3 regions of the Novosphingobium sp. MBES04 genome follow, and region 2 is predicted to be linked to each of the others. Evidence: predicted binding sites of a transcription regulator. Region 2 holds the regulator's gene; each other region holds the start of a gene.
What was found. The regulator LexA, encoded in region 2, represses DNA repair genes until DNA is damaged. The targets are predictions, from matches to a motif close to GTTCCNCNCTTGTTCT.

Region 1: the regulator LexA is predicted to act here: its motif matches at 2,889-2,904, upstream of recA (recombinase RecA).
Region 3: the regulator LexA is predicted to act here: its motif matches at 1,531-1,546, upstream of MBENS4_RS20860 (PA0069 family radical SAM protein).

Annotation. Positions count from the first base shown of each region.
Region 1 covers NZ_DF850489.1:412,433-419,651, forward strand. The annotation lists gene MBENS4_RS15635 (DUF2062 domain-containing protein) at 1-120, shown strand, start outside; partial or broken gene MBENS4_RS15640 (ATP-binding protein) at 117-2,581, shown strand; gene recA (recombinase RecA) at 2,980-4,053, shown strand; gene MBENS4_RS15650 (hypothetical protein) at 4,348-4,602, opposite strand; gene MBENS4_RS15655 (threonine ammonia-lyase) at 4,619-5,596, opposite strand; gene MBENS4_RS15660 (class I SAM-dependent methyltransferase) at 5,613-6,251, opposite strand; partial or broken gene MBENS4_RS15665 (DUF3419 family protein) at 6,256-7,219, opposite strand, start outside.
Region 2 covers NZ_DF850489.1:845,000-852,218, reverse strand. The annotation lists gene trpC (indole-3-glycerol phosphate synthase TrpC) at 1-350, shown strand, start outside; gene moaC (cyclic pyranopterin monophosphate synthase MoaC) at 548-1,045, shown strand; gene MBENS4_RS17670 (molybdopterin molybdotransferase MoeA) at 1,042-2,289, shown strand; gene lexA (transcriptional repressor LexA) at 2,412-3,095, shown strand; gene MBENS4_RS17660 (ComEC/Rec2 family competence protein) at 3,123-5,354, opposite strand; gene gltX (glutamate--tRNA ligase) at 5,431-6,900, shown strand; gene MBENS4_RS17650 (citrate synthase) at 6,914-7,219, shown strand, end outside.
Region 3 covers NZ_DF850489.1:1,567,364-1,574,582, reverse strand. The annotation lists gene MBENS4_RS20865 (hypothetical protein) at 1-339, opposite strand, end outside; gene MBENS4_RS20860 (PA0069 family radical SAM protein) at 455-1,525, opposite strand; gene MBENS4_RS20855 (pilus assembly protein TadG-related protein) at 1,666-3,318, opposite strand; gene MBENS4_RS20850 (TadE family protein) at 3,330-3,821, opposite strand; gene MBENS4_RS20845 (hypothetical protein) at 4,029-4,505, opposite strand; gene MBENS4_RS24950 (PAS domain-containing protein) at 4,604-4,984, opposite strand; gene MBENS4_RS24945 (PAS domain-containing protein) at 4,945-5,484, opposite strand; gene MBENS4_RS20835 (NADP-dependent isocitrate dehydrogenase) at 5,787-7,016, opposite strand.

The DNA.
Region 1 (7,219 bases), 430 kb from region 2:
CTTGTCGCGGGTTGGGTATGGCGGTACTGGATCGGGCATAAGCAGCGCGAGCGCCGCCTGCGCAAGCCGGGCAAGCGTGGTCGCACGCCGCCGGACATGAGGACGGAACAGGACGAGTGATCTCAGCCGAGGATACGCCGCAGCCTGCAAACCGCCGCTCCCTGATCGATGTGCTGGTCGTGGTCGGTGCTCTTGCCGCCAGCCTCGCCCTGGTGTGGGTCCTCACCCGCGATCCGGTGCTCAGCGCGGTCTTTGGCGGAGCCATGCTCGTTTTTGCAGGACTGGCCTTCGTTCTGTCCCGGCGCGGCGGCGAAGTCGCCAGCCCCGATTTTGCCCAGCCCGACTGGTCGGTGACGGTCGCCGCGATCGAGCGTCCGGACGTGGCCGTCGCGATTACCGACAGGGCCGGGCGGCTGACCTGCGCCAACACCATCTTCGAGAGCCAGTTCGGGGTCGCGAGCGCGCCGCCGATGCTGGCGCTCGATGCGGCCTCGCAGGAGCGGCTCGCTCAGGCGACGCGCGTAGCCTTGCGCGACGGACAGGCCACGTGCGATGTCGCGGCCGAGGCCCCGGCTGGGCTCGGTGCTCCGCTCTGGACCGCGCAGCTGCGCCGGGCCGGGCGCGGTGACGATTTCCTGATCTGGACCTTCACGCCCCAGTCCGCGCCCGATCTTGTCGGGGGCTTCGCGCAGCATCTCGAAGGCGGCCTTGGCCGGGGGCTGGCACGGGCGGGCATCGCCGCCGCGCTGGTCGAGCCGGATGGCACGATCCGCGCGGCCAGCGCGCTCTTTGCCGAACAGGCGGCGGGCGATCCCGAGGCAAGCCTTGTCGGAACCGACTTCATCGAACTTCTCGCCCGTGACGAGAACGACACGATCAGCTGGGCCCGCAGCGAAAGTCATGGCGAGCCGATGGTTCTCTACGCCGTGCCGGTCGCCGATCCCGATACGCCTGACCCGCTCGACGAGACGACGACGCCGTCGCTGATGCTGGCGGTTCCCGCCTCGCAGGGGATCGGCGCGCGCGCCGGAGGCAGCGGCGCTTCACCGCATCTGGAAGCGCTTCTGGCGCAGCTTCCACTGGGGCTTGCCATGGCCGATCGCGATGGCCGCCTGCTCTTTGCCAATTCCGCCTTCATGCGCGCGGCTGGCCGTGAGGGCGAGGACGCACCGACCTATCCCACCGACCTCGTCGTGCGTGAGGACAAGCGGGCGCTCTCCGAGGCGATCCGCCGCTTTGCGCAAGGTCCGTCCAGCGCAGGCGACATCGCCGTGCGCCTGTCCGCACAGGCGGAGGATCCGGTCTCGCTTAGCCTTGCCGGTGTGCGGGGGCTGGGCGATGCGGCGGTCCTCCTGGGGCTCACGGATACCTCGGAGGAAACCCGGCTCAAGCGCCAGGTCGCGCAGGCGACCAAGATGCAGGCCGTGGGCCAGTTGGCGGGCGGTGTCGCCCACGATTTCAATAACGTGCTGACCGCGATCCTGGGCACCTGCGATCTTATGCTGATGCGCCATACGCCGGGCGATTCCGACTACGACGACATCCAGCAGATCCGGGCCAATTCCAACCGGGCGGCCTCGCTGACCCGCCAGCTTCTTGCCTTCTCGCGCCAGCAGACGCTGCGCCCCGAAGTCCTTCAGCTGCCCGACGTGGTGGCCGACGTCTCGCAGATGCTGCGCCGCCTCATTGGTGAGAAGATCGAGCTGGTGGTCAAGCACGACCGTGATCTGGGCCCCGTGCGCGCCGACCCCACGCAGTTGGAGCAGGTGATCGTGAACCTGTGCGTCAATGCGCGCGATGCGATGCAGGGGCGCGGCGACGGCTCGGGCAAGCTTACCCTCTCCACCCGCAAGGTCCTGACAAGCGACGCGCGCACCTCCGCAGCGAGATCATCCCGGCGGGTGACTACACCGCGCTCATTGTCGAGGATACGGGCGGCGGCATTCCGCCCGACGTCATCGGCAAGATTTTCGAGCCGTTCTTCACCACCAAGGAGCAGGGCAAGGGCACTGGCCTTGGGCTCTCCACCGTCTATGGCATCGTCAAGCAGTCGGGCGGCTTCATCTTCGCCGAAAGCGAACCGGGCAAGGGGACGCGCTTCGTGGTCTACCTGCCCGTCTACCATCCCGCGCCGGGCGCGCAGGTGGAGGCCGACGCACCCGAAGCGCAGGCCGAGACCGAGCCGAGCCAGTGGGCGGGGGGCGGGCGCATCCTGCTCGTCGAGGACGAGGTGACCGTCCGGATCATCGCCGAGCGTGCGCTGGTGCGCCAGGGCTACGAAGTGACCTGCGCCGAGGATGGCGAGGACGGCCTTGCCAAGGTCGAGGACGTGATCGCGGCCGGGGGCGGATTTGACCTGGTCGTCTCCGACGTCGTCATGCCCAGCCTCGACGGACCCGGCATGGCGCGCGAGATCCGCGCCATCGTGCCGGGCATGCCGGTGCTGTTCATGTCCGGCTATGCCGAGGAGCAATTGCGCAAGGAAATCGGGCTCGCCAATGCCTGGTTCATGCCCAAGCCGTTTTCGGTGCAGCAGCTCTCCGAAAAGGTCGGTGAGGTTCTTGCCCGCACCGCAAAGTAGCGCCGACTCCGCGCGCCTCTGTTCGAAACTGTGGAAACGGACGGTTCGTGCATCCGTGTCGCTGTGGCCATGAAGTGCGGGCCTTCGTGACCGGCGGTGGCATGCAGCGAGTGGCGCAAGTGGGCGCAGGCGTACAGGCGATCATCTGAGGGTGGTGGAGGTGTGCGCCGCCGAAAAGTCCCCGTTTCGGAAGGTTTAGGGGCGGGGTTACGTGCGGCCAGAGCGTGCGTACCTGCGCCATGCGGATGGTCGATGCGGCCCGCTGCACTCTGACCTGCAGGCGGTTAAAATTTGTTCAAATGCAGATGTTCTCATCTTGTTCGATGAGAACAAATGGAATACATAGTCCCCGGTGACGTTGACCTTTCCGGTCAGCCCGGTAGCACAGGGGAAGTTTTATGGCTGCTCAGCTCAAGCTGATCCAGGAAGGCAAGGAAAAGGACGCGATGGACCGTCAGAAGGCGCTCGACGCGGCACTCGCACAGATCGACCGTGCGTTTGGCAAGGGCTCGGCTATGAAGCTGGGCTCGAAGGAAACCATGCAGGTCGAGGCGATCTCGACCGGCTCGCTAGGGCTCGACATTGCACTCGGCATCGGCGGCCTGCCCAAGGGCCGCGTGATCGAGGTGTACGGCCCGGAAAGCTCGGGCAAGACCACGCTCGCGCTGCACGTCATTGCCGAGGCGCAGAAGAATGGCGGCACGGCGGCGTTCGTCGATGCCGAGCACGCGCTTGACCCGGTCTACGCCAAGAAGCTGGGCGTGGACATCGATGAGCTGGTCGTCTCGCAGCCGGACACCGGTGAGCAGGCGCTGGAGATCACCGACACCCTGGTGCGCTCGAACGCGATCGACGTGCTGGTGGTCGACTCGGTCGCCGCGCTCGTTCCCCGCGCGGAAATCGAAGGCGAGATGGGCGACAGCCACGTCGGCCTCCAGGCCCGCCTGATGAGCCAGTCGCTGCGCAAGCTGACCGGCTCGATCAACCGTTCCAAGTGCATGGTGATCTTCATCAACCAGCTGCGCATGAAGATCGGTGTCATGTACGGCAACCCGGAGACGACGACGGGCGGTAACGCGCTCAAGTTCTACGCCTCGGTCCGTCTCGACATTCGTCGCACCGGCCAGATCAAGGATCGTGACGACATCATCGGCAACTCGACCCGCGTGAAGGTGGTGAAGAACAAGGTGGCCCCGCCCTTCAAGCAGGTCGAGTTCGACATCATGTACGGCGAGGGCATCTCCAAGATCGGCGAGATCCTCGATCTGGGCGTGAAGGCGGGTATCGTCGAGAAGTCGGGTTCGTGGTTCAGCTACGATTCGATCCGCATCGGCCAGGGCCGCGAGAACGCCAAGAACTTCCTTAAGGAAAACACGGAAGTCTGTGATCGGCTCGAGAAGGCGATCCGCGGCCAGCGCGAAGGCCTCTCCGAAGAGATGATGGTCGGCCCCTCGGCAGAAGACGAGGAATAAGTCTTCCCGAACCTCCACCGCGAAGCGGTGGAAGGCATGATCAAAACGAAAAGAGCCCCGGCCGGAAGGTCGGGGCTCTTTTCGTTTTGCCGTGATCGGGCGGGACGAAGTTCGGGAATCAAGGAGCAAGAGAACAAGAGGGTAAGCATGCAAGGGGCCATTGCCCCTTGACCCCGGAATGGGCGACCTCACTGCTCCCAGCCACGGTGGCGCGTCAAAGGTGAGCTCGACAGATCTCGGAGCCCGAGGGCAATGGCCCTCGGCAATCATCCCTTCACATCTTGTGAACCTGCCTCAGGAACTTCGATCCAGCAGGTCGAGGAAATTGCGGGCCGCCTCGCGTTCGGCCTCGTCCTTGAAGGCCACGTCGAGGTCGGGGGCCTGTCCGAACATGTGCATGAGCGCCCAGAGCGCAAAGCGGCGGCCGGGGTCTTTCTCCATGCCCAGGTCCACCTTCATCTTTTCCAGTCCGCTCTCAAGCGCGCCGGGGCTGATGGTGGCGGGATCGTCGGTGCCGAAGTAGCGGCGAAGTTGGTCGTTGAAATCCATGGCGTGGGCTCGCGTGTCAGTCGTTGGAGGTCAAGACCTTTGCGTAGGCTTGCGCATCGGTATTGCCGCCCGAGAGGACGACGGCGGTCTGCGGGCCGACCTCGACCTTGCCGGCAAGGACGGCAGCCAGCGCGGCCGCGCCGCCCGGTTCGACGACGAGGCGGAGTTTCTCGAAGGCGAGGCGCTGGGCGCAGCGCACTTCGGCCGGGGTGACGGTCAGCCCGAAGGGGCAGTGCAGCGAGAGCACCGCGAAGTTGATGGGGTGCGTCGCGGGTGTCTGCAGCGCATCGCACGCCGTTGGCGGCGCGTCGGGCCCGACGGGCAGGATCTTTCCGGCGGCAAGGCTGCGGCAGACATCGTCCCAGCCTTCGGGCTCAACCGGGACGATGGCTGCGTCCGGGCAGGCAAGCGCAAGGCCCGCAGCCAGGCCGCCGCCGCCGCAAGGGGTGACGATCCGGTCGGGGCCCAGCCCGGTCATGTGTCCCATCTGCGCCGCGATCTCGATTCCGACCGATCCCTGGCCCTCGATCACCCAGGGGTCACCGAAGGGATGGACGAGCGTAGCCCCGCGCTCGGCGCAGAGTTTGCGGGCGACTTCGTCACGATCGACGCCGCCGGGGCGGTCGTAGAGCACCACCTCGGCGCCAAGTGCGCGCGTGTTGGCGAGCTTCACGGCGGGCGCATCGGTGGGCATGACGATGGTCGCGGCAATGCCGAGTTTGCGCGCGGCCCAGGCAATCCCTTGCGCGTGGTTGCCGCTCGACACGGCAAGGACCCCGCGCGTGCGGGCCTCGGCGTCAAGATCGGTCAGCCGGTTCCAGGCGCCTCGAATCTTGAAGGCGCCGATGGGCTGCAGGCATTCGGCCTTGCACCAGATCGTGGTGCCTTCGATGTCGAGGGAGAGCAGGGGTGTCTCGGGCAGGATCTCGGCCACTTTGCGGGCGGCGAGTTCGACACCTTCGTGCGTCGGATGGCGTAGATGGGGCTCGGTCATGCCCCGTCTCATAACCTCAGCGCGTCAGCCGCACCAACTGGTAATAGCGCATGGAGCCGTCCTGAATGTCACAGGCAAGCCCGTGGGCATGGGCCAGGTCACGGGCAACATCGGACAGCCCATGGCGCGGGCTGACATGGAACTTCGTCAGCCAGGCTCGAAGCGCGCGCCGAGCAGGCTGGGGGAGGCCCGCCGCATCGCCGAAGTCGACGATGTGAAGCGAGCCGCCCGGCGCGAGACAGGCGGCCGCGTGGGCCACGCAGGACTGCCAGTCCGGGATCATCGAGATCGCGTAGGAAAGGACGATCCGGTCGAAGCCCTCCCGTCCAAACAGCGCGACGGGATCGAAAGTCGTCGCATCTCCGAGCGCCAGTTCGCCCTGGCCGCCCAAGCGTTTGCGCGCGCTCTTGAGCATCTCGCGCGAGATATCGAGGCCGAACGGGCGGACACCGGGCCAGGCCTGACGGATCTGGGCAAGGTTGCGCCCGGTTCCGCAGCCCAGTTCCAGGACGGCCATGCCGGGCTCCGCGTCCAGTTCGCGGATCAGCCGGTCGCGCCCGAACAGGTAGTACTTGCGCGTCAGGTCGTAGATCGGGCGCTGCCAGCGGTAGATCGTGTCCATCAGGCGCGCGTGATCGCGGGGCTGGCTGGCCATGGCCCTATCCCTTGCGCACGTAGAGGTGGACGCCGCCGTAGATCGAGGAGCGGTCCGCCTCGGTTGCGCGGCGCGATTCGTCCTCGCGGTAGTCCCAGCAATCGAGAATGGCGTCGGGCACCCGGCCCGGCAGCAGCGTGGGCTCGGCCGCGGTGCGGAAAAGGACGCGCGCGCCCGGCGCAGCGACGCGGGTCATCTCGTGCCACAGGTCGGTGAGCTGCGTGTCGCTCATCCAGTCCTGTGCATCGAGGAGGATGAAGCGGTCGAAGGCGCCATGATCGCTCGCGCGCACGGTCTCTGTGAAATTGGCATGTTCGACCTGCACGCGGCCCAGCCGGTCGCGGACAGCCTGGATGTTGTCGCGCTGGAGGTAAGGGGGCAGCGGAGCCTCGCACGTACGTCCATACCCACGCGAGAAGGCTTGCCAGGCAAAGTAGTTGTCGTTGACCGGAAAGCCGCAGGCGAGCTTTTCGAGGCGCGCGCGCAGGACATCGGCCATGCGCTGCTCGCCGCCCAGGGCGTCGTACTGGGCCGGTGGAATGCCAAGGCCGAAGAGCGAGGCGGGATGGTTGGTGAGCCAGCGCACGAGACGGCGCTCGAAGACAGGGGCGAAGCGCTCGTCGAACAGGCGGCGCTGTTCCTCGACGCTTTCCGCGCCCAGGATCTCGGCGGGATCGAGGCGATAGAGGCGCGCGATCATGTGCGCGGCTCCGATGAACCCGCCGAGCAGGCCCTGCTTGTAGATCCCGCGCGTGAAGGCGCGGATACGGCGGCGCCCGACAAGGTCACGCCCTTCCCAGTAGCGGCGCGTCGTCTCGTCGAGGTGCGGGGCGAGCCGTTCGCGGTAGATTGCGACATTGCCCGGATGGTCCGCCTCGGCGATGAACCGGCGCAGTTCGGCGTAGGTGGTGAGTTCGCGGATCGCGACGTGCTTCAGCTTGTTGAGCGCAACGTGCGCGGTGTTGAGG
Region 2 (7,219 bases):
ACGATACGCAGATGGCCGAGATCGAGGCCGCCGCGCACGAACGCGGCATGGACTGCCTTGTCGAAGTTCACAACGAAGTCGAGATGGAACGTGCAAGTCGTTTGAAATCAAGGCTTATTGGCGTCAACAACCGCGACCTCAAGCGCTTTGTCACCGACATCGGCATCACCGAGCGGCTCGCCCCGCTTGCGCCCGAGGGCGCGCTCCTGGTCAGCGAGAGCGGCATCAACCGGCACGAGGACCTCGTGCGCCTGTCGGCCTGCGGCGCGCGCACCTTCCTGGTCGGCGAAAGCCTGATGCGCGAGGCCGACGTCGAGGTCGCCACCCGGCGCCTCCTGACCGGCGCCTGAAGAGCGCGAAAAGGGGCTGTCCTACACCGCCGCGATCTGCGAGGATCTCACGCAATGACGCCCCTTCGCGCCTCCTTCCCGACCCTTGCCGAGATGCCGCAGGAAGGGGGCCGGACAGTTGGCCCCCTAGACTGTGTCAACTGTGTCAACCTCATGTCCCCTCCCTGTCATTTCCCCTTGCGCCAAGGACCCCTCTCGTGAGCTCATCGCTTAGCCATATCGACACGGACGGCACCGCGCGCATGGTCGATGTCGGCGCCAAGGCCGAAACCCGCCGCCTCGCGGTGGCCAGCGGCACGATCACCATGACCCGCGAGGCGCTCGACGCCGTGCGCGCCGGCGATGCCCCCAAGGGCGACGTGCTGGGAACGGCGCGCATCGCAGGCATCCTCGCGGCCAAGAAGACCGCCGATCTCATCCCGATGTGCCACCCCCTCCCCCTCGATGCGGTGAACCTCGATTTCACCTTCGAGAAAGAGGACGAGTTCACCGGCTCCATCCGCGCCACCGCGACCGCCTCGATCACCGGCAAGACCGGCATCGAGATGGAGGCGATCACCGCCGTCTCGATCGCGCTTGTCACGATCTACGACATGGCCAAGGCGCTCGATAAGGGCATGGTCATCTCGGATATCCGCCTCGTCGAGAAGCAGGGCGGCAAGTCGGGCCACTGGAAGGCGCAAGGGTGGGTATGAGCACCGCGCCTTCTCCCGACACGCCCGTCATGACGCCCCCGATCCCGCTCGAAGAGGCACAGCGCCGCCTCCTTGCTCTCGCCGATCCGATGCGCCGCGAGCATGTCGACATGACAGGCGCCATCGGCCGCTATCTTGCAGAACCGCTGCTCGCCCGCCGCACCCAGCCCGCCGGGCACCTTTCCGCGATGGACGGCTACGCGGTCACCGATGGCGATCTTGCCGGCCCCTGGACCATCGTGGGCGAAAGCGCCGCCGGGCACCCCTTCACCGGCACCATGGCGCGCGGTGACGCGGTGCGCATCTCGACCGGCGCGCTGCTGCCTTGCGACGCCGCCGCCGTGATCGTGCAGGAAGATCTCACGCGCAGCGACGATGCACTCGCGCTCACCGGCTCAGGCCCCAGCCCGCAGGATCGCCACGTGCGCCGCCTCGGCTCGGACTTCGTGACCGGAAAGGAAGTCCTTCCCGCCGGAACCCGCATCGGCCCTGCGCAGATCGCGCTCGCCGTCTCGGCCGGGCACAGGCACCTGCCCGTCTTCCGCGCCCCCGAAGTCGCGATCATCGACAGCGGCGATGAGCTCTCCTCCGACCCGGAGAACTGCGCCACGCACCAGATTCCGGCGAGCAATGGCGCCATGCTGGAGGCAATGGTCGCCGGGCTCGCAGTCCAGACACGCCGCATCGGCCCGGTCGGAGATACGCTCGACGCGCTGCTCGGCGCCTTCGACGAGGCCGCCCATGCCGACGTCATCGTCACCAGCGGCGGCGCGTCCGTTGGCGACCACGACCTCATCCGCCCCGCGCTCGAAGCCTGGGGCGCGAAGCTCGACTTCTGGCGCATCGCGATCAAGCCCGGCAAGCCGCTCCTCGTCGCCACCCGCCCCCGCTCCCAGCGCCGCCAGATCATCATCGGGCTGCCCGGAAATCCGGTCTCCGCGCTCGTTACGGGGTACCACTTCCTGCTCCCGCTGCTGCGCCGTCTGATGGGCGCGATCGACCCCACGCCCATGGCCGTGACCACCCGGCTCGAGGGCGACCTTCCCGCAACAGGTGCGCGCCGCGAGTTCCTGCGCGGGACGTGGGACGGAGAATGCGTGCGGGCCGTGCGCGTTCAGGACAGCGGCGCCCTGGGGGCGTTGGCGGGGAGCAATGTCCTTATCGACCGTCCTGCGAACGGACCGGAAACACCGTCTGGCGCAAACGTGCGCATCTACATACTCCAGAATGGCGGTATCGCTTGACGTGGGAAATTCTGTTGCTTAATTGTTCTCAAAATGTTCACAAGTGGAACATCAAGAAGAACAGCTGATGCGCGGGAAGCCGAATTTCCGTGTGCGGCACGCGCAGGAAAGAGGCAGCGAACATGTTGACCCGCAAGCAGCACGAATTGCTCCGGTTCATCCAGACCCGGCTTGACGAAACCGGCATTTCGCCCAGCTTCGAAGAAATGAAGGACGCGCTGGACCTCAAGTCCAAGTCGGGCGTGCACCGACTGATCTCCGCGCTCGAGGAACGCGGCTTCATTCGCCGCCTGCCCAACCGCGCCCGCGCGCTCGAAGTGCTGCGCCGCGCCGACGAAGGTGGCCAGGCGGCCCCTGCTGCCGGATCGAATGTCATTCCTTTCACCAAGCCCGAGGCCGCGGCTCCCGCATCGGCGCCCGATGTGATCGAGATCCCCTTGCACGGACGCATCGCCGCGGGCGTCCCGATCGAAGCGCTGGAGGACCAGGCGATCCTGCCCGTTCCCGCCGCGCTTCTGGGCGCGGGTGAACACTATGCGCTGGAGGTCTCAGGCGATTCGATGATCGAAGCGGGCATTCTCGACGGCGACTTCGCCCTCGTGAAGCGCACCGAAATCGCCAACGATGGCGAAATCGTGGTCGCTCTCGTGCGCGGCGAGGAAGCGACGCTCAAGTACCTGCGCCGTGAAAACGGCATGATCCGTCTCGACCCGGCCAACGCGGCCTATGAACCGCAGATCTATGCGGCCGACGAGATCAAGGTGCAGGGCAAGCTCGCAGGCCTCCTGCGTCGCTACTTCCACTGAGCCAACCGGATCGCAGCGCCACGCGCGCTAACGATCCGGAGACGACGGTGATGGCATGGGCGGGATGAGGTCCTGCAGGGACATCTGTCCTTTCCGTCCACGCCACCATCCATGCCTGCCCTGCCCCTGCGCGACATTGCGCACCGCGCCGCGCGACAGATCAACGCTCAGGCCTCCTGTCTGGCTGAGCGTCCCCCGGTCAGCCTTGAACCAGCGCGGCCGGCATGCCCGCGGCAGCCAGCGATCCGAAATCACGATGTCAGCCCGGTCACAGGCGGCGGCCAGTTCTCTTTCGGGTACGATGTCCCGGCTCCTCGACAACAACACGGTCGCTGCACGCTCCCGCATCTGCAAGGTGATCGAACAGAAATCGGCGTTACAGCGCGCGCCCGGATGATCGGGGAGGTAGATCGCCTCCCCGCGCAGCCCCGCATTCTCCTGGAAATTGTCACGCACATAGTCACTGCGCGTGTCGCGCAGCAGCAGCAGCCTTGGCGCATCACGCCCGGCCGTCCGCTCCACAACGCCTACGTTGCGGCCATCCCCGGCGATCAGCAGATCAGGCGGTGCCTGATTATAGAGGACAAGAGAGCCCACGACGCAGGGGAGAGCGCCCAGTAGACGCGCCTTTCCGACCAAAAGGGCCAGCCAGAATCCTCCGGCAAGGAACAACGTGAAGGCCACCTCGCCCATGCCCGGCACCAGCGTCACCGCCCCCGGCTGCGCCGAGACCCAATGCGCCAGTCCCAGCACCGCATTGATGGTCCATCCCACGACGGCCCAGAGCGGCGCACCAAGGGACACGATATCGGCCGCCAGGGCCAGAACCACTCCGGGCATGATCACAAAGGTCGTCAACGGAATTGCGACGAGATTGGCCAAGGAGCCGTAGAGACCGGCCTTGTGAAAGTGGAACAACGCAATCGGCATCAGGGCGAGCTCGATCACCAGCCCGGTCAGCATGAGCATGCCGAACCAGCGCACGCCGCGCATCCAGGCAGGTTCCTCGCGCGGACCGAGGAAATTGCGCACGGGCGCAGAGGTCGACAAGGCCACGATGGCAAGGACAGCGGCAAAGCTCATCTGGAAGCTGGGTCCCACCACAGCTTCAGGCCATAGAAGCATGACGGCGAATGCCGCCACTGCCAGAATTCGCAAGGACAGTGCCTCGCGCCCCAGTGCCAGGGCACCAAGCACGAGCAGCGCCGCGATACACGAACGAACCGTCGGCACCTGCGCGCCGGTCAGCAGCGTATAGCCAATCCCCCCCAGCGCTGCGAGCCCGGAGGCCAATACCGGCAACCGTACTCGCAGTGCCAAGGCGGGCCACAAGGCGAGCGTGCGCACAGACAGGAAATAGATCAGACCAATTACGGCCGTCACGTGGAGCCCGCTTATGGCCAACAGATGCGCGAGGCCGGAATCGCGCATGGCCTGCGCATCGTCGGCCGTGATGCCGCCCCGATCTCCGGTCACGAGCGCCACCGCAATGCCATTCGCCCGCTCATCAACCTGCTCACGAACATGGCCAGCCAGTCCCCGGCGTATTCGGGCCAAAGACGCTTCCCCTCCTTCCGCTGGCTCCAGGACGGTGACGGGCTTCAGGATCGTTCCCGAACCGGCAAGTCCGGCAAACCAGGCCGTTCTTGCAAAATTATAACCACCCGGGAGCAGCGGCGCTGCCGGCGGCATGATCCGCGCCTCAAACTGGATGAGACTGCCCTCGCTGATCTGCGCCGGTCGAACAGATTCGCCCTCGGACAGCTCATCCGGCAGGTTGAGCCGGATCTTGAGAGCACGCCCGCTTGCCTGGTCGCGCGTGGCGACCACCAACCGGCGGCGCGATTGGGCCGATTGCGGCTCCACCGCGAGCACCCTCCCCGTGAATGCTCCATACAAAGGCCGCTCGATGGGAGGTGTTCCCACCATCATGGAGCGGCCCCAGATCAGGACGCAGCCCGCCGCCACCATCAGGGGCACCCAAAAAAAAGCTTGCGAGACAGTTTGAAACGCACCACATCGCCGCCAGCAAACTCGGGTCGCCAAGCTTGCTGCACAGCACAACGCAATGAGGCCTGCCCATTGGGACGGCTTCGGAAGCGCAAACCATGCCGCGATGCCGGTCCCGAAAGCCACGGAAAGCCACGGGACAGGATCACGACACGATTGCGAAAGAAATCCTTCGATTGCCGCCAAAGCACTCGACAAGTTGCGTTCGCTGTTCCATTGCCGACCCCGCAATGCAGCGTCTCCGGACATGATGTCCGGGCCCACAATTTTACCGGGTCGGGTGACCTCGATCGCCATGACCGGAATAGGACAGAAGGTGATTGGAATGGCAAGTGGAAGTGCAACGAGCGGATCGAGCGGCACCAAGGCCGTCGTTACGCGCTTTGCTCCCTCGCCGACCGGCTTTCTGCATATCGGCGGTGCCCGCACCGCGCTGTTCAACTGGCTCTTTGCCCGCCACCACGGTGGCAAGTATCTTCTGCGCATCGAGGACACCGACCGTGCCCGCTCGACCGATGCCGCGATCGAGGCCATCTTCGACGGTCTTTCCTGGCTGGGACTGAATGGTGATGAGGAACCCGTGTTCCAGTTCGCCCGTTCCGAGCGTCACGCCGAAGTCGCCGCGAAGCTGCTGGAGGCCGGACAGGCCTATCGCTGCTACCTGACCAGCGAACAGCTCGCGGAACGCCGGCAGAAAGCACAGGATGAGCGACGTCCTTTCCGCCTCGACAGCGAGTGGCGCGATGCCGACGCTTCGCAGTGGCCGGATGATCAACCCTACGTGGTGCGCGTCAAGGCGCCGCGCGAGGGCGAGACCACCATCGATGACCAGGTCCAGGGCCCGATCACGGTTCAGAACCGCGAACTCGACGACTTCATCATCCTGCGCTCGGACGGCACGCCGACCTACATGCTGGCCGTGGTTGTCGATGACCGCGACATGGGCGTTACCCACGTCATCCGCGGCGATGATCATATCAACAACGCGTTTCGCCAGCTGGTGATCCTGCGCGCGATGGACGAGATCGAGGGTGGCTGGGAAGACCCTGTCTACGCCCACATTCCGCTCATCCACGGCGCTGATGGCGCCAAGCTTTCCAAGCGCCACGGTGCGCTCGGCGTCGATGCCTACCGCGACGAGATGGGCCTCCTGCCCGACGCGGTCTTCAACTACCTGCTGCGCCTCGGATGGGGCCACGGCGATGAAGAAATCATCAGCCGTGAGCAGGCTGTCGAATGGTTCGACATCACCAATGTCAACAAGGGCGCCTCGCGGTTCGACCTCGCGAAGCTGCAAAATCTCAACGGTCACTACCTGCGCGAAGCGAGCGACGAATATCTCGCCGATCTCGTTCTGCTACGGCTTGTCGCTGCCGGATACCCGGACGCCGACAAGGCCCTGCTGGCACGCGCCATGGCCGAACTGAAGGTCCGCGCGAAGGACCTCAACGATCTTGCAGAAGGCGCTGTTTTCCTTTTTGCCAAACGTCCTCTCACTATGACCGAGAAGGCGCAGAAGCTCCTGACCGACGAGGCGCGTGAGCGTCTGGCCGCGATCCACGAGCGTCTGAGCGGGGAGCCCGAATGGACCCTTGAGGCTTTGGAAGCCAACCTGAAGGCAATGGCCGCAGAGCTCGAACTGGGCCTCGGCAAGCTCGCACAACCCCTGCGGGCGGCCCTGACGGGTCAGACAACGTCGCCAGGGATTTTTGACGTATTGGTACTTCTTGGCCGGGACGAAAGTCTCGCGCGCATCGCAGCGCAGGCCGGGGAGCATACCGAGACACAAGCATAAGGAGTAAGAACTGGTGGGTGATCAGGTTAAACTGAGCGCGGACGGCGCGGATTTGGAATACCCCGTCCTCAAGGGCAGCGTGGGCCCGGAAGTCATCGACATCCGCAAGCTCTACGGCCAGACCGGTAAGTTCACCTTCGACCCCGGCTTCACGTCGACGGCAAGCTGCGAATCCGCGCTGACCTACATCGACGGTGGCGAGGGCGTCCTGCTGCACCGCGGCTACCCGATCGGCCAGCTCGCCGAGAGCTCCTCGTTCATGGAAGTCAGCTACCTGCTGCTGAACGGCGAACTGCCGAGCCAGGACGAGCTCTCGAAC
Region 3 (7,219 bases), 720 kb from region 2:
CTTATCGGGATCATCGCTGCCGAACATACGCCGCGCAGTGCGCATGGGAATGGAGACCGTCAGGCAGTTGCGGTCACGGTAGTCGCGCTCGGAGTTCAGGTAGATGTTACCGTTCTGCGCGCCCACTGCGCGCACGGGCATTTCGAAAATCCCGGCAACGCCCGCTTTCGAGCCCAGATAGGAGGCGTAGGTGACCGCCTCGGTCGTGGAGAGGCAGTCCGGGGTGCAGGCTTGCGCGCGGCTCACCGAGGGTAGCCTAGCCTGGCCGTCCGGCGCGGAGGACGCGCCCGCAGCCGGGGCAAGACTGGCAAGAGCCAGTGCGAGGAGAGCGGCGTTCATGGGTTTTCCTCCGGGAGCACGGTGGGCAATGCGAAGGCGCCATGAACGCACGGCACTTGTTATTAGGCAAGTGTATTGTTTCATGGGCGGTGGCTCCCCGATCGTGCCCAGGCCTCTACAGCAGGCTGAGTTGCCCGTCGGGCGAGGGCGCGCGGAACTGGCTGCAATCGAGGTGGACGCCGGGAGGCCCAAGGCCATGGCGCTTCATGGCAAGGCGAAAGCGGCTGCGCACGAGGTCGGCCCAGGGGCTCTGGGGGCGGAAGCGCTCGCCAAAGCGCGGATCGTTGTCGCGCCCGCCGCGCATTTCGCGGATGATGGCCATGACCTTGCCCGCGCGCTCGGGGAAATGGGTCTCGAGCCATTCGCGAAAGAGCGGGGCGACCTCAAGTGGCAGGCGCAGCATGATCCACATGGCTCCGCGCGAGCCCGCCTTTGCTGCCGCCTCGACGAGGCTTTCCAGTTCGTGGTCGGTAATCGCGGGGATGACCGGCGCGATCATGGCGTGGGCGGGAATACCTTGGGCATTCAGGGCTTCGAGCGCGGCAAAGCGTTTGGCAGGAGCTGCCGTGCGCGGTTCGAGCAGGCGCGAAAGGCGCGCGTCGAGGCTGGTGACCGAGATCCCGACGCTGACAAGGTCGCGCCGCGCCAGTTCGGCCAGTACGTCGCTGTCCGCAAGGATGCGGTCGGACTTGGTGACGAGGCTGACCGGATGGCCGACTTCCAGGCACAGGTCGAGGATCTCCCGGGTGATCCGGTAGCGCCGCTCGATCGGCTGGTAGGGATCGGTGTTGGTCCCCATCGCAATCGGGGCGACGCGGTAGTTCCGGCGGGCCAGCGTTTCGCGCAGCAACCGGGCGGCATCGGGCTTGGCAAAGAGCCTGGTTTCGAAATCGAGGCCGGGCGAAAGGTCGTGGTAGGCATGGCTGGGCCGGGCGAAGCAGTAGATGCAGCCATGTTCGCACCCGTTGTACGCGTTGATCGAACGGTCGAAGGGGATGTCGGGCGATTGGTTGAAGGAGACGATGCTCTTCGGGCGAAGCTCGGTCACGGTGGTGCGCAGCGGGGGGAGCGGGCCGTCGATGTCGGTGCGCGCATCGCGCCAGTCGCCATCGGCTTCGTGGCGGGCGAGGCCAAAGCGCGCGCTGACCTGGTTGCTGACCGATCCTCTGCCTTTCGCGTGTTCCATGAACCGGAACATACAGGGAACGACTGGGCGGCGCAAGCCAGGCAGGAAACCGGGCCCGCTGCCGAGGGTCTGGCGGCGGGCCCGGTAGGTGTCGGGAGAGAGAAAGGGGGGAGGCTCTCCCGAGGATCGGTCCGGATGCGTCAGGCGATGACGGTAGGCACTCCGCAGCGGACCTTGTTGACCTGGACATCGGCTGCCCCGAGGCGGAGACCGAGCGCCTGCGTGAGAGAGAACACGGTCGCATCGAGTGTCGGGGCAATCGTGGCCAGGCTATGGCCGACGATGTTGGTGACAGAGGACAGGCTGAGCGAGAGGCCCAGCGTCTGGGCTTCGAGGTCGGTCTGCGCGATCAGAGAGGTCGCCAGCGACTGGGTCAGATCCTGCGTTGAGACGGTCTTGGTGACCTTGTCGCGGATGTCGGCAAAGGTGAAGTGGACCTCCTGCGGGCCGGTCGTACCGCCCAGCGACACTTCCGAAAGCGCGGTAACGCGCGCAATCAGCGGCACGTTGACGAGGGTGGCGCGCGAAAGCGTGACCGGGCTCGAAAGGTCCCCCATGTCCTGTGCGTCGGGCCGTCCGATGCCGATGGTGCCGATAGCCGGCGTCACGCCGAGCCGCACGCCGTCGCTATCGGGATCGCCGCTGCACTGGATATCGTCGAGGGTGGCCTCGGCCTGGGCGAGTTCGGTGTAGAGGGGGAGTTCGATGGATGGCAGCCAGGGGCTCCCCGTACCCACGCGCGCGGACACGAGCAGCCGGGCCTGGGCCGTGCGCAGGACGTAATCGCGCGCGCCGGTGATCGTCAGCCAGGGGGAATGCGCCAGTCCATAGCCGCGTACGAGACGCACATGGACGCTGGAGAGCCCGGTGGCGGCCAGGTCCAGTTCGATGTCGAGCGTGTCGCCGTGCGAGAGTTCCAGCAGCATGCGCACCAGCGAGAAGGCGTCGACCTCCACGCCCGCCGTGCCCGGATCGTAGTCAAGCGCGCCGTAGGGGCCCAGATCGAGGAGGTCGGCAAGGCGCACTTCAACGAAGGGGGCCTCGTCCGCGATCCGGTCGATGAGGGCAACCGTGGCGCTGTCGACCGCGGTCGAGCCGATCGCGCGCAGCGCATCGCCCAGCGGGACAGGCGTGTCGAACAGCTCGGCGTAAGTGCCCTCGTTCGCATTGACCTGCAGCTTGAGGGCCTCGGCGTACCCCAAGAGGTCGACATCGGCGCTGGCAAGGTTCTGCGAATCGAGAACCGAGAGGTTGAGCTCGGTCCCGATCAGCGCCGAGAGCAGCGCATTGGGAATGCCGTCCGACACGGTGGCAAGGCTCGAACCCAGCGAATAAGCGGCCATGTCGATCCGCGCGGCCGTCGCGCGCGCGCGCACCGTGGCCGTCTCGAAGCCGAGCGCACGTCCGAAGAAGAGCGGGACCGTCTGGACAAGGTGAACGCGCGCGGCGCTGTCCTCCCCGCCAAGCTGGAAGCGTTCGTCCAGGGGCACGATCTTGTCCTGGCGATAGGTGCCGCTTTCGAGTTCGGCGATCTCGATGTCGGCCTCGCGGCTCTGGTCGATGAGGCCCTGGACGGCGGAGCGGCGCATTTCGATGGCGTTTTCCTGCGCGGCGGCCATCGCGGCGGCATCGGCCAGGCCCTGGAGGCGGCGCTCCGCGAGGTAGATCGCGCCCAGGTCCACGGCAACCGTTGCCACTCCCATCAGCATGAGCAGAGAGCCTGCCAGCATGGCGGTGACAGCCCCCTCGTTATCGCAGGCAAGGGGGCGAAGGCGTGCTGTACGTGCTTTCATGGCCCAACTCCTCAGATCCCGGCAAGCTGGACGGTGGCCACGCGCGCGATCGTGTCGCCGGGCAGGGGCACCAGGGAGTTGCTGAACATTTCCGCCTGGCTGACATCGTAGACGAGGGTGACGCGGTAATACTGGCCGTCGAGGCCGGTCCGCACGGTCACCAGGTCCGGATCGAGCGTACCGGCGTGCAGGACGCTGTCGGCAAGACTGGTGTCGACCAGCTGGCGCCGCTCGAGCGCGTCGAGCCCGGCGACCGAAGCCCGGGCCGCCTCGTTGGCGGCCTGCTGCAGCGAATGGGCGGCCATGAACCAGCCGCCGTAGGTCACAACGCCCAGAAGCAGCATGATGAGGACGGGAAGGGCGAGCGCGGCCTCCACCAGGACCGCGCCGCCCGTGTGGGCGGGCAGGCGCCGGATCCGCGCCAGGCGCCGCGCGACGGGAGCCAGAATGCGGCGAGGCCGCGCGTAACGTGGGTAAATGGCTCCTCCGATAGCCTTGGTCATCGTCTCTCTCCTTATCTCCACGTTCAGGATGCGCGCGGAATGCAAAGGAGAGTTTGCAGGTTCGGAAGGACCGTCCTTGTATTTTACACAGTGAGGTCCCGGGGAAATTCCCCCGGTTTTGAGGCTTTTGGTTGCCTGGTTAATTTCAGGAAAAGGTTTGGCACCGTCATCCTTCGTATTGGACAGATGGTTACTGCAATTTTCTGTTTACCTTTGTCCGCGCAGCAATTCGGGAGGGGCAGACGCCTTCCTCTCGAAATGCCAATACGCGAGCCCTGTGGGCACTCCCCAAGTGATGCCGAATGCGCCATTCTTGAAGGTCGCAAGGGTAAGTGGCCCCCAAGTCAGGTCGGTGAAAAGCCATAAGAAGATGAGCCCCGCCACGGCTCCACACAGTGCGGCGAGCAGAGCCATCCAGGGTGCGTCGCGCCAGGGGCCCAAAAGCGCGCGGAGAGGCAGGCCGAAGAGACAGAGCCCGAGTGCCGTGAAAGGGATGGCGAACGTGCCATACCCGGCGATGAGAACCGGGATGATCCACGCTTCGTGTGCGGACGTGAACAAGGGCTGCGTTTCAACGCTGGCAATTGCCAGCAAGAACAGAGCCGTTCCCGCATAGGCTCCCACTGCTGCGGATTTGGCTAGGGTCGATAAGCGGCTGTGGGTTGGGTAGTCGGGGACAGGCATTGCTCAAGCTTGGAACACTGAGCCGGATCGGACAAGCTCCGGGCGGCTGGCCGCATCACGGCGGCATTCTGCACTTGCTCCGCTGCAGGCAGGTTGTTTCAGGCGCTGTCGCTCTCGTCGGTCAGGACGGCGATGGCACCTTCGCTGCCGTAGACCCCTTCGAGCTTCACCAGCGCCATGCACAGCGGGATCGTCTCACCCCGGTTGGTGAGGAAGTGAGTGTGCAGGCGGACCGGCTCGCCGCCGCGCAGCACGCCTTCGAGCGTTTCGCGAAAGGTGACCTTGTCGGGCAGATCGACCAGGTCGGTGAGGGCGACGCCGATGAGACGCTCCTCTGGCAGGTCGAGCATTTCGCAGAAAGGGGCATCGACGCGGTCGATGGTGCCGCGCACGGAGACGCGGGCATAGGCCACGCCGCCATGCTTGTTGAGCGCCTCGATCATGGCTTCCTTGACGTTGGCCTTGAAGTGGCGCTCCACCTCCTGGGTGATGTCGTGGAGGCGGATGGCCAGACGGTCCTCGAGCGGGAAGGTCTGGAAGCGCAGCCAGGCGTCTCGACGAAGGGGGAGGGGATGTCGGCCATGTTCGGGTGGCCGTGCACCAGCGTCTGGCGGGCCTGGACTTCGAGCAGGCTGCCGCTGATGCAGGGCAGGGCCTCGATCAGGGCGGGGCCGATCAGCGTGCCGGGCTGCGACTTGGTCAGGGCGTGGGCATTGCGGTTGGCGTAGACCACACGCATGTTCTCGTCGCAGGCGATGATGCCATCGTCGATCCAGTCGGCCAGCGCGAAATTGGCCGATTCGTTGCGCTGCTTCGGGTTCTCGCCCGGTTCGCCGCCGCCGATCCGGTTCCACAGGTCAATCGGGCAAAGCACGTGCGTCTCGCGCCCGTGGTGGGTGATGAAAACCGGCGAATCGTGTGATTCATCGCGAAACCGCGCGAACTTGCGCACGAATTCGGCCGCTGAGACGTAGCCCATACCTGGCGTGCCCTCTTTCTCTCTCCAACCCGGCCTTGGCCAGGTCCACTGCAACGGGCAGCAGGGGTCTCGTGTGGTCCACGTTCACATGGATCCATGGCCCTGCTGCGTCTCGAACGTTGCGATCCCGAAGGGCAGGGTACGAGCCAAGTGTATAACACTATTTTAAGATTTCGGGCAGCCACTATGATCCATAGTGAACGTATTGGCCGCCTATGTGCCTCGTCCCAACGCAAACGGGGCGGGCTGGATGTCCAGCCCGCCCCGCGTGTCGGTTCCGATGAAGGAAGCCGGGTTTCGGCTTAGCCGAGGCCCTGGGCCTTCATTTCCTTCTCGAGGTTCTCGACGATCGCCTCGAAGAACTGCTCGGTGGTCATCCAGCTCTGATCCGGACCGATCAGGAGCGCGAGGTCCTTGGTCATCTTGCCGCTCTCGACGGTCTCGATGCAGACGCGCTCGAGGGTCTCGGCGAAGGCGATGACGTCCGGGGTGTTGTCGAACTTGCCGCGGTAGGAAAGACCACGGGTCCAGGCGAAGATCGACGCGATCGGGTTGGTCGAGGTGGCCTTGCCCTGCTGGTGCTGGCGGTAGTGACGGGTCACGGTGCCGTGGGCAGCTTCGGCTTCAACGGTCTTGCCGTCCGGCGCCATGAGAACCGAGGTCATGAGACCCAGCGAGCCGAAGCCCTGCGCAACCGTGTCCGACTGCACGTCGCCGTCGTAGTTCTTGCAGGCCCAGACGAACTTGCCCGACCACTTGAGCGCCGAGGCGACCATGTCGTCGATCAGGCGGTGCTCGTAGGTGATGCCGGCTTCCTTGAACTTCTCGGCGAAGCCTTCGGTGTCGAACACTTCCTGGAACAGATCCTTGAAGCGGCCGTCGTAGGCCTTCATGATCGTGTTCTTGGTCGACAGGAACACCGGCCACTTGAGGTTGAGGCCGTAGTTGAACGAGGCGCGCGCGAAGTCGCGGATCGACTCGTCGAGGTTGTACATCGCCATGGCGACGCCCGGTGCCGGGAAGTCGAACACTTCCTTGTCGATGACCTGGCCGTCTTCGCCTTCGAACACGAGGCGCAGCTTGCCCGGGCCCGGGATCAGCGTGTCGGTGGCGCGGTACTGGTCACCGAAGGCGTGACGGCCGACCACGATGGGGTCGGTCCAGCCCGGAACCAGGCGGGGCACGTTGCTGATCACGATCGGCTCGCGGAAGACAACGCCGCCCAGGATGTTGCGGATCGTGCCGTTGGGCGAACGCCACATCTTCTTGAGGCTGAATTCCTCGACGCGGGCTTCGTCCGGGGTGATCGTGGCGCACTTGACGGCGACACCGTATTCCTTGGTGGCGTTGGCGGCGTCGACGGTGATCTGGTCGTCGGTCTCGTCACGCTTGGTGACCGAGAGATCGTAGTACTTCAGATCGATGTCGAGGTAGGGAAGGATCAGGCGTTCGCGGATCCACTCCCAGATGATCTTGGTCATCTCATCGCCGTCCATTTCGACGATGGGGTTAACTACCTTGATTTTTGCCATTCGAGAAAAGCTCCCCTGGGGTGAAGGTGGGTGAGAATTGGGCCGTCTCTTAGGCAGAGAGCGCCCGTATAGCAAGGCGGGTCTGTCCGGGCGTCCCGGAGCCCCTTGCAAGCTGGAGATAATGATTTGCATTATCTGATCTGCGCAAAGGCATGGTGAACGGCCACGGCGACCGGGTCTGCATCGATAGCGCCGGGATGCGG